DNA from 3 places in the Ensifer sp. B1-9 genome. Region 2 is predicted to be linked to each of the others. Evidence: predicted binding sites of a transcription regulator. Region 2 holds the regulator's gene; each other region holds the start of a gene.
The links. The regulator PhoB, encoded in region 2, activates phosphate uptake and scavenging genes when phosphate is short. The targets are predictions, from matches to a motif close to TGTCATNNANCTGTCAT.
Positions count from the first base shown of each region.

Region 1: the regulator PhoB is predicted to act here: its motif matches at 1,123-1,139, upstream of ACQ5BM_RS04435 (PhoX family protein).
Region 3: the regulator PhoB is predicted to act here: its motif matches at 2,261-2,277, upstream of ACQ5BM_RS22825 (DUF1045 domain-containing protein).

Region 1 covers NZ_JBCHVG010000002.1:251,366-254,640, reverse strand. The annotation lists gene ACQ5BM_RS04440 (DUF2339 domain-containing protein) at 1-919, opposite strand, end outside; gene ACQ5BM_RS04435 (PhoX family protein) at 1,215-3,227, shown strand.
Region 2 covers NZ_JBCHVG010000007.1:371,269-374,543, reverse strand. The annotation lists gene pstB (phosphate ABC transporter ATP-binding protein PstB) at 1-29, shown strand, start outside; gene phoU (phosphate signaling complex protein PhoU) at 80-793, shown strand; gene phoB (phosphate regulon transcriptional regulator PhoB) at 996-1,679, shown strand; gene ACQ5BM_RS15695 (GcrA family cell cycle regulator) at 1,748-2,269, opposite strand; gene ACQ5BM_RS15690 (aspartate aminotransferase family protein) at 2,691-3,275, shown strand, end outside.
Region 3 covers NZ_JBCHVG010000012.1:144,190-147,464, forward strand. The annotation lists gene puuE (allantoinase PuuE) at 1-689, opposite strand, end outside; gene ACQ5BM_RS22820 (NUDIX domain-containing protein) at 882-1,370, shown strand; gene ACQ5BM_RS22825 (DUF1045 domain-containing protein) at 1,339-2,139, opposite strand; gene ACQ5BM_RS22830 (PRC-barrel domain-containing protein) at 2,384-2,773, shown strand; gene ACQ5BM_RS22835 (NAD(P)/FAD-dependent oxidoreductase) at 2,838-3,275, opposite strand, start outside.

The sequences.
Region 1 (3,275 bases), on a different contig from region 2:
CCGCATTGGCCAAAGTCGGAACCACGGTCCAGGTCCGCAGCCGCGAGGCCAACAGGGTCGCCACCCAGACGATCGACAGGAAACCGAAGAGCACCCAGGGGCGCGGCTCGTCGCTCGAGACGAGTGCCGGCGTTGCGAGCGAGGCAAGCAAACCGAGGCCGGCAAGCGCCTGCCCATGCAGCAGCGACAGACCGACGGTCGCCAGCGAGATTGCGGCGAGGAGAACGAATGCTGTACCGGTGCCGATATAGCCGTAGATGTCGTAGGCGGCATAGGCGACGCCAAAAAGGGTGACGGCACCGGCCGCCGTCAGGATGCCGGGGATCATCGCGTTCTGGAACTCATTGGCGATGACAGGCACGGCGCGCCTGCGAATGACGTCCCCCGCCGCCATCAGCAGGAGGGCGAACAGGGCGGCAAGTGTCAGGCGAACCGCCGGGCTCAGGAGGCCGGCATCGATTGAATATTTGACCATGAAGACGCCGCCGAGTGCGAGCGCGATGCCGCCGACCCACACGGCCCAACGCGCACCGAGGCGGCTTTCAAGGCTTTCGGCCTGACGGGTCGCGGCCATGACCGGTTGCGGCGCTTCCGTGCTGGCGGCGATCGTCTCGTCGCCCTCGATGTCTTCCGCCGCTTTCTCCGCATTGCCAAAGATCCGGGTGCCCTCGTGCACGCTGGCCGGCAGGTCGACGGTGGTGTCCTCGGTCGTCTCCGTTTCCGCCGGCAATTCTGGCGCAGCGGCGAACTCTTCGCTCGCAGCTTCGGCCTGAACGCCTTCGCGCGACGAGGCCTTCAGGCTTGCGACCTCCGCCCTCAGGGTGGCGAGTTCACGCTCCAGCCGCTCGGCCGTCTTGCGGCCGCCGAGAAAGGCGGCAAGCGCCAGGATAACGGCAAAAAAATCAAAGAGTTCGAACATGGTTTCCCCAGACAGTCGCACATGCAAACCGCGCGCAACCATACAAACTTTTACGCGCCCGCCAAATCTCTACAGCGCCGCGCGTCTCATCCGACGTGCAAAGATCGCTGCAGCGCCCTGAATTGCCGCATGTTTCCTTAAATCGGAGACGAATTAAGGAAACATGCAGTAGACGGGCGAGCGCTGTAATCTCTTCACGGAAATGTCGCAGAACTGTCATCGGGCAACTGATACAGGCGGATGAGCACCGCCGTCCCGCGCGGTGGTTTCCATCGTTCAACCAGGAGACCCGATCATGGACAAGCATCTCGGCCAGGCGGAAGAGACCGAATTCAAGACGCTGACGGAACGCAGGGAAGAGCTGGAAGACATCGGCCACAACTGTTCCACCAATCCGACGATGGGCGACATCATCCATCGCCGCTTCTCGCGCCGCTCGTTCATCGGCGGCTCGCTTGCCGTTGCCGCGATTTCGACGACCGTCAGCCCGCTCGCTCTCCTGACCGCCGAAGAAGCGCGCGCCGAAGAAGGTTCGCGTTTCGACTTCACCGAGATCGAAGCCGGCGTTGATGAAAAGCACCATGTCGCTGAAGGCTACGATGCCGATATCTTGCTGCGCTGGGGCGACAAGATCTTCGCCGACAGCCCGGAATTCGACCCGAAGAACCAGACGGCCGCCGCCCAGGAAAAACTCTTCGGCTACAACAACGACTATGTCGGCTTCATCCCGCTCGACGGCAGCGCCGACCACGGTCTCCTGGTCGTCAACCACGAATACACCAATGCCGAGCTGATGTTTCCGGCCTTCGCCAGCGTCGTGAAGGAAAAGGTGACCAAGGACGGCAAGGAAGTCGAGGAAGAGAAGGTCGTTCTCGGCGAATATACCAAGGAACTGGTCGACATCGAGATGGCGGCCCATGGCGGCACGATCATCGAGATCCGCAAGGTGGACGGCAAGTGGCAGCCGGTTCTCGACGGCAAGCACAACCGCCGCATCACCGTCAACACCGAGATGCAGATCACTGGCCCGGCCGCCGGTCATGACCGCCTGAAGACGCAGTCCGATCCGACGGGCAAAAAGGTCTTCGGCACGATCAACAACTGCGCCGGCGGCGTCACGGCCTGGGGCACCTACATGATGGCCGAAGAAAATTTCAACGGCTATTTCGGCGGCGAGATTGCCGAGGATCACCCGGAATACAAGCAGCTCAAGCGCCTGGGCGCCCCGGGCGGCCAGTATGAATGGGCCTCCTTCTATGACCGGTTCGACATCTCCAAGGAGCCGAACGAAGCCAATCGTTTCGGCTGGATCGTCGAGGTCGACGCGCTGGACCCGACTTCGGTGCCGAAGAAGCGCACCGCGCTCGGCCGCTTCAAGCATGAAGGCTGCGAATCGATCGTCAACAAGGATGGCCGCGTCGTGCTCTATTCCGGCGACGACGAGCGTTTCGACTATGTCTACAAGTTCGTGACCAAGGGCAGGTTCAACCCTGATGATCGTGCCGCCAACATGGACCTCTTCGACGAAGGCACGCTCTATGTCGCCAAGTTCGATGAAGACGGCACCGTCACCTGGATGCCGCTGGTCCACGGCGAGGGCCCGCTGACCGAAGCCAACGGCTTCGCCTCGCAGGCAGACGTGCTGATCAACACCCGCCTTGCCTCCGACGCACTCGGCGCCACCAAGATGGACCGTCCGGAAGACGTTCAGCCGAACCCGAAGACGGGCAAGGTCTATGTGATGCTGACCAACAATACCAAGCGCAAGGCCGAACAAGTCGATGCCGCCAACCCGCGCGCCAAGAACGCTTTCGGCCATATCGTCGAGATCACCGAGACCGACGGCGACTTCGCTTCGCTGACGAGCCGCTGGGACGTGCTGCTGAAGTGCGGCGATCCAAGCGTTGCCGATGTCGGCGCTTCGTTCTCGACCGCCACCACCAAGAACGGCTGGTTCGGCATGCCCGACAATTGCGCCATCGACGCCGACGGTCGCCTCTGGGTGGCGACCGACGGCAACAACCAAAAGGAAACCGGCCGCACCGACGGCATCTGGGCGATCGACACGGACGGCGCAGCCCGTGGCACGTCGAAGCTCTTCTTCCGCGTTCCGGTTGGTGCCGAAATGTGCGGCCCCTGCTTCAACCCGACGTCGGACACCTTCTTCCTCTCGGTCCAGCATCCGGGCGACGCCGGCCTTGCCACCTACGAGACGCCGGCAACCCGCTGGCCCGACTTCAAGGATGACATGCCGGTTCGCCCGGCCGTCGTCGCCGTGACCAAGCAGGGCGGCGGCCGCATCGGCTGATCAGGACTGCGGATCGCAAACGAGACGCCGCGCAGCTCTGCGCGGCGT
Region 2 (3,275 bases):
AGGATTACATCATGGGCCGCTTCGGCTGAGGCCAATGACGGCTGCAACAGTAACTGGAAAGCGCCCGCAAGGATCGACGATCATGTCCATGCATATCATGTCCGCCTATGACGAAGAACTGAAGTACCTGACGCGCCGCATCTCGGAAATGGGCGGTCTCGCCGAGCAGATGGTCGCTGAATCCGTTCGCGCCCTGGTCAATTCCGACCTGGCTCTGGCGCAGAAGGTGATCTCGGACGACACCATTCTCGACGATGCCGAGCGCCAGATCGGCGAGAAGGCGATCGTCACGATCGCCAAGCGCCAGCCGGTCGCCGCCGACCTTCGCGAGATCATGGGGTCGATCCGCATCGCCTCCGACCTGGAGCGTGTCGGCGACCTCGGCAAGAACACCGCCAAGCGCGTGATCGCGGTCGCCGGTTCCGGCATCCCGCGCAAGCTTGCCCGCGGTCTCGAGCACCTCGCCGAGCTCGCCCTGGTGCAGCTCAAGGAAGTACTCGACGTCTATGCCTCGCGTTCGCCGGAAAAGGCCAACAGCATTCGCGAGCGGGACGAGGAGATCGATGCGATCTACACCTCGCTGTTCCGCGAGCTGCTGACCTACATGATGGAAGACCCGCGCAACATCACGCCCTGCACGCATCTTCTGTTCTGTGCCAAGAACATCGAGCGCATCGGCGACCACGCGACCAATATCGCCGAGACGATCTATTACATGGCAACGGGTGCCCAGCCGGAAGGCGAGCGTCCGAAGGATGACAATACGTCGACGTTGGGCTCGGTCAACGACTGAGCGTTAGACGCGCCGTTCGCAATGCATGCCCCCTGAATATCACCTGGTCGCGGCTCCGGTCGCGGCCCCGAATTCCTGTATCTGAAGCATGCGGCTTTCGCACCGCCTTTGAAAAACGCGGAAATGCTCCAGATTTAGAGTGTCTGAGCGCCGGCCCGGCCACTGGAGCCGCACGGCGCTCGCGGTAAGGAGACGTTACCTGATGTTGCCAAAAATCGCCGTGGTCGAAGACGAAGAGGCGCTGAGCGTCCTGCTGCGTTACAATCTGGAAGCGGAAGGCTTCGACGTCGATACGATCCTCAGGGGTGACGAGGCGGAGATCCGGCTCCAGGAACGCCTGCCCGACCTGCTGATCCTCGACTGGATGCTGCCCGGCGTCTCCGGCATCGAGCTTTGCCGTCGGCTGCGCCAGCGCCCGGAGACGGAGCGGCTGCCGATCATCATGCTGACGGCGCGCGGCGAGGAAAGCGAGCGCGTTCGCGGTCTCGCGACCGGCGCAGACGACTATGTGGTCAAACCCTTCTCGACGCCGGAACTGATGGCTCGCGTCAAGGCGATGCTTCGCCGGGCGAAGCCTGAAGTGCTCTCGACGCTGCTGCGCTGCGGCGACATCGAGCTCGACAGGGAAACCCATCGCGTCCATCGCCGCAGCCGCGAGGTTCGCCTGGGACCGACGGAATTCCGACTGCTCGAGTTCCTGATGTCCTCTCCGGGCCGGGTCTTCTCGCGCTCGCAGTTGCTGGATGGCGTCTGGGGTCACGACATCTATGTCGACGAAAGGACCGTCGACGTGCATGTCGGCCGCCTGCGCAAGGCGTTGAACTTCTCGACCATGCCGGACGTCATTCGCACGGTCCGCGGCGCCGGCTACTCGCTCGAAAGCTGAGAGGGACCAACAGCAGGCAATAAAAAAGGGGCCGCTCAGCCCCTTTTCTTTTGTTCCGGTGCGGAGCCTCAGCGCATCCGCCGACGTTCGGCCGACGGCTGGTAGGCAAGCCGTGCATGGAAATTGCAATAGGGCGAGGACTCCGGCGAGTCATTGCCGCAGAAGTGGAATTCTTCCTTCAGCGGATCGCCGATCGGCCACTTGCAGGTGCGTTCGGTGAGCTGGGTCAGCTCAAGGCGGCGCGACATCGGCACGACCACGTCCGTGCTGATGCTGAAATTCTGCTCGGCCACGAGATCGACTTCGATCTCTTCCTTGAGAACGGTGGCGCCGGACGGACGGGCAACGGTGCGGGTCGAAACGCGCGAGGCGTAGTTCGGAGCACGCGGGGCCGAGGTCGGCCGCTTCGGGCGGGCCGCCGCCGTGGCGCTGCCGCCAGCCTTGGCGCGTCCGGGAAGGCTCAGGCGGTGAACCTTGCCGATGACAGCGTTACGGCTGACGCCGCCGAGCTGCGCCGCGATCTGGCTTGCGCTCAGGCCCTCGGACCAAAGCTTCTTCAGTTTCTCCACCCGCTCGTCAGTCCAGTTCATCTCTGCACTCTCCGTTCTCAGCGTTGGGGATGGCAGAATCCCTCACCGCACCCCGGCTGAACCCCGAGGTTGCAAACGCGATAACTCTTTTGGTGACTAGGTCCGCCGCACGCGTCTAGTAATTGAATGTTAACGTACTGACCGCTGGACTCCGTGGCAAGAGTCCGGGGAATCACGCCGAATCGAATTCGTAGTTTTCCCCAACTTGCTCGATCAGCGTTGCATTTTTGCAAGCCCTTCCGGCCGATTTTTTCGTCGCAGGGAAACGGGTCTCGCCATCGCGCTGCAAGGCTTGGTTTTGTTGACATTGCGGTGCGAAATGGGAATAGTGCCTGCGCCGCCGAAAGGCGGCATTTTTGATTTTTATCGGGCCGCATGAAGCTGCGGTACCGATGCCGATTGGAGTGAAGGAGAGCCTCGCATGACTGCAACCACGCCGCTTTACGATACCTACATGCGCGCGCCGTTGCGTTTCGAGCGAGGAGAGGGCGTCTGGTTGATCGCCGAAGACGGCTCGCGTTACCTCGATTTCGCCGCCGGCGTTGCCGTGAACTCGCTCGGCCACGCGCATCCGCATCTCGTCGAGGCGCTGAAGGCGCAGGCCGAGAAGGTCTGGCACCTTTCCAACCTTTACGAAGTTCCGGGGCAGGAAAGCCTTGGCCGCCGCCTGGCTGCCGTCACTTTCGCCGATCGGGTCTTCTTTACCAATTCCGGTGCGGAAGCGCTGGAATGCGCGATCAAGACGGCGCGGCGCTATCACTTCGCCAAGGGCCAGCCGGAGAAGTTTCACGTCATCACCTTCGAGGGCGCCTTCCACGGCCGCACGATCGCGACGATCGCCGCCGGGGGCCAGCAGAAGTACATCGAAGGTTTCGGACCAAAGGCCCCGGGCTTCTACCAGGTTCCGTTCGGCGACCTCGCTGCCGTCAAGAATGCGATCACCGAAGAGACCGCCGCGATCCTGATCGAGCCGATCCAGGGCGAGGGCGGCATTCGCCCGGCGACG
Region 3 (3,275 bases), on a different contig from region 2:
CCGGAGTTGAAGCCCTGATTGGTGGCAAAGCGCATGTCGTTGGCATCGAGCGTATAGGGAATGATCAGGTGCGGCTTGTCGGCCGGCAGACCCGGCACCCAATAGGGCAACTCGTCGGCGTAGGAATCGCAGGAATAGAGGAACCCCCCCTCTTCCAGCACCAGTTTCAGCGTGTTGGCCGAGGGCTTGCCCTGGTAGATGCCGAGCGGGCGCTCGCCGGTCAGCTCCGTATGCAGGCGCACGACCTCGCGGATATGCTCGCGTTCCACATCTTCCGGGAAATCCTTGTACTCCAGCCAGCGCAGGCCGTGGCTGGCGATCTCCCAACCGGCTTCCTTCATGGCCGCAACCGCCTCGGGGTTGCGCGCCATGGCAAGCGTCACGCCATAGACGGTCAGCGGCACGTTGCGGCTCGTGAACATGCGCCACAGCCGCCAAAAGCCGGAACGGGCGCCATATTCGTAGATCGATTCCATGTTGAGGTTGCGCTGGCCGTGCCAGGGCTGCGCGCCGACGATCTCGGACAGCAGACATTCGGACGCCGGATCGCCATCGAGAATGCAGCTTTCGCCGCCCTCCTCGTAGTTCAGCACGAACTGCACGGCAATGCGCGCATCGCCCGGCCAGTTTGCCTTCGGCGGATTGCGGCCATAGCCAACAAGGTCGCGTGGATACTTCGTCTCAGACATCAAATCACCCTTCGATTTTTCCAGAACGGTATCACCGCCGGCCGGATTGTCGATACCGAAATGACGGGAGACGACGCAGCGATATCGTCAGGATCTGGGCTGAAATCACCAGAATAGCCCAACCCAAGCCTAGGTTGAGCACTTACCTGAAGTAACGTTAAATGGATCGACAATTCGAGCGGCCTCGTCGAGATGAAATCTTACATTCAAACGCTTCGCGAAAAAATCGGCACCGGCCTTCTCCTTTGTCCGTCGGTGGCGGCCGCCATTCTTGATTCCGCTGGCCAGATTCTGCTGCAGGAAAAATCAAGCGGCGAAGGCTGGAGCTTGCCGGCGGGAGCAATCGAACCGGGCGAAACGCCAGCGGAGGCCATCATCCGGGAGGTGATGGAAGAAACGGGTTATCCCGTCTCGGTGGAAACGATCTTGGGTGTATTCGGCGGGAAAGAGTTCCGGCACACCTACCCGAACGGCGACCGGGTTGAATATGTAGTTACCCTCTTTAGGTGTCGGATCGTCGGCTCTCAGACCGCCATCGCCGACGGGGAAACAAAGTCGCTGCGCTACTTCTCGCAAGCGAACATGCCGTCTCTGGGCTTGCCCTATCCAAAAGCGCTTTTGTTTAGCTCTTGCTGCACAGCCGCCAAATTTAACGCTGCGCCATCAAGGCCGCAACGATGAGCGGCAAGGGCCGGATCGATCCCGGACCAAGGGAGGGCTCGGCGGCAACGCGTTTGGCGCGCTCGGTGCGCGCACTGGTGGAGATCTTGCCGAGCGGGTGCTGCGAATGCACGCGCAGAGGTGCGCCGGTCTCCGGCTCGACGAAGAGAGCAAGGCTGCCGATGGCAAGCGGTGGCGCCAGGTGCGGTTCGAACAGGCCGCGAAGCGGCGCCTCGACCTGACGCAGCGCTTCCGGGGCGAGCGGGCCGGTGAGCAGCATATGGAAGCGATACTCGTCCATGACGTGAGGGGCGCCCCAGCGGTGCAGATTGGAGAATTGCGGCGCGGTCAGCCGGTCCGGATCGGAACGCTCGATCTCGTCTTCGCTGAGCGGTGCGCGAAAGGCGTTGAACTCCTGCACGATATTGGCTGCCAGCAGGTGCATGGCAGTGCTCGGCACCTGCGGCATCAGGCCGAAGCACCGACCGATGCGGGCGACCTCCAGCCGGTCGATTTCGAACGGCGTCTGCGCGCCGGCAAAGTGCATGAGCGCCTTCAGGAGCTGCGATTCCGTCATGTCCGGGTGCAGGCGAAACGGCGGCATCATCATCGCATGGAAACCGAAGCGGCGCGGCACGGCCGTGTGGTAGGCAATGTCGGCAGAGCTCAGGCCGGCAACCGAAGGCAGCTCCGTCGGCTCGCCGGAATAGACGTTGCGCCCCAGCCAGCTTGCGGCAACCGCGGAAAGCGGGTCGGCCATCGGCGGTGTGAAACAAATGGCGTAGCGCATGGGTGGCTCCGGTTGTCCTTGAGCGGGATGAGGAAAACACGTGCGATTTCCGCCCGCATCCCCCGCCCAACTCATGAGAATAGACCATGATGATCTATCGGCCGCGTCTTAGGTGATTTGCGTGACAGATTGACGAAGTGGACCGGGCAAAACCGCCCGACACCACCGGTTTGCGTCGAGACATCGGAACCATCCGGCCCAAGATCCGTTCCTTCGAGGTAACAATCAAGGATGGAGAAGAAGCGTGAGCTACCACAACGCAAGCCTGCAGGACGCCGGGATCAAGGAAACCCATGACCTGATCGCAAGCGACAAGGTTGAAGGCACGAAGGTTTATGGCTCCGACAACAAGCACATCGGCTCGATCGAGCGCGTGATCATCGAAAAGCGCAGCGGTCGCGTGGCCTATGCCGTGCTCGGTTTCGGCGGCTTTCTCGGCGTCGGCGAAGATCACTATCCGTTGCCCTGGGCGAAGTTGACCTATGACGAAAGCCTCGGCGGCTACCGCACCGACGTGACGCGTGATCAGGTGGAGCGCGCACCGAAATATCGCGGCGACGAGGAATACGACTGGAACGAGGAAAACGGCCGCCGCGTCTACGACTACTACGGCGTGCCGCCCTATTGGATGTAAGGTCGGGCTTTCGATTGTCCGAACAGGGCTCCGCCGGCGGGCGGGGCCCTTCCTCGATCCAGCCCTAAAGATGCTCCTCGCGAAGCGCCCCCAAGTGATTCCGGCACAGGAAAGATGCGGGAATGTCGATCGTCGGAATGCCGGCGATCTCGTCGACGACAAATCGCGCGAGGCGGTGCGCTATGCCGAAGCTTACCTTGAAACCGCCGGTCAGCACGGAAATGTTCGAATGATCAGGATGCCGGCCGACGATGGGTTCGCGCCCCGCCGACTTTGGCCTGAGCCCTGCCCAGCGCTCGACCACCTGCGCATCGGCCAGACGCGGCGCCAGGAGGATGGCGCGCCGCAACAGATCGTCGAGCTGTTCGTCCGTGGACAATGGATCGGCAAAGCTGTTTTCGCTGGTGCTGCCCACCGCCACATGGCCGTCGTCATGCGCGATGATATAGACGCCGTCGGTGAAGATAACCGGCAAGGCGGGGTCCACCGCTGCCCGCAAGAG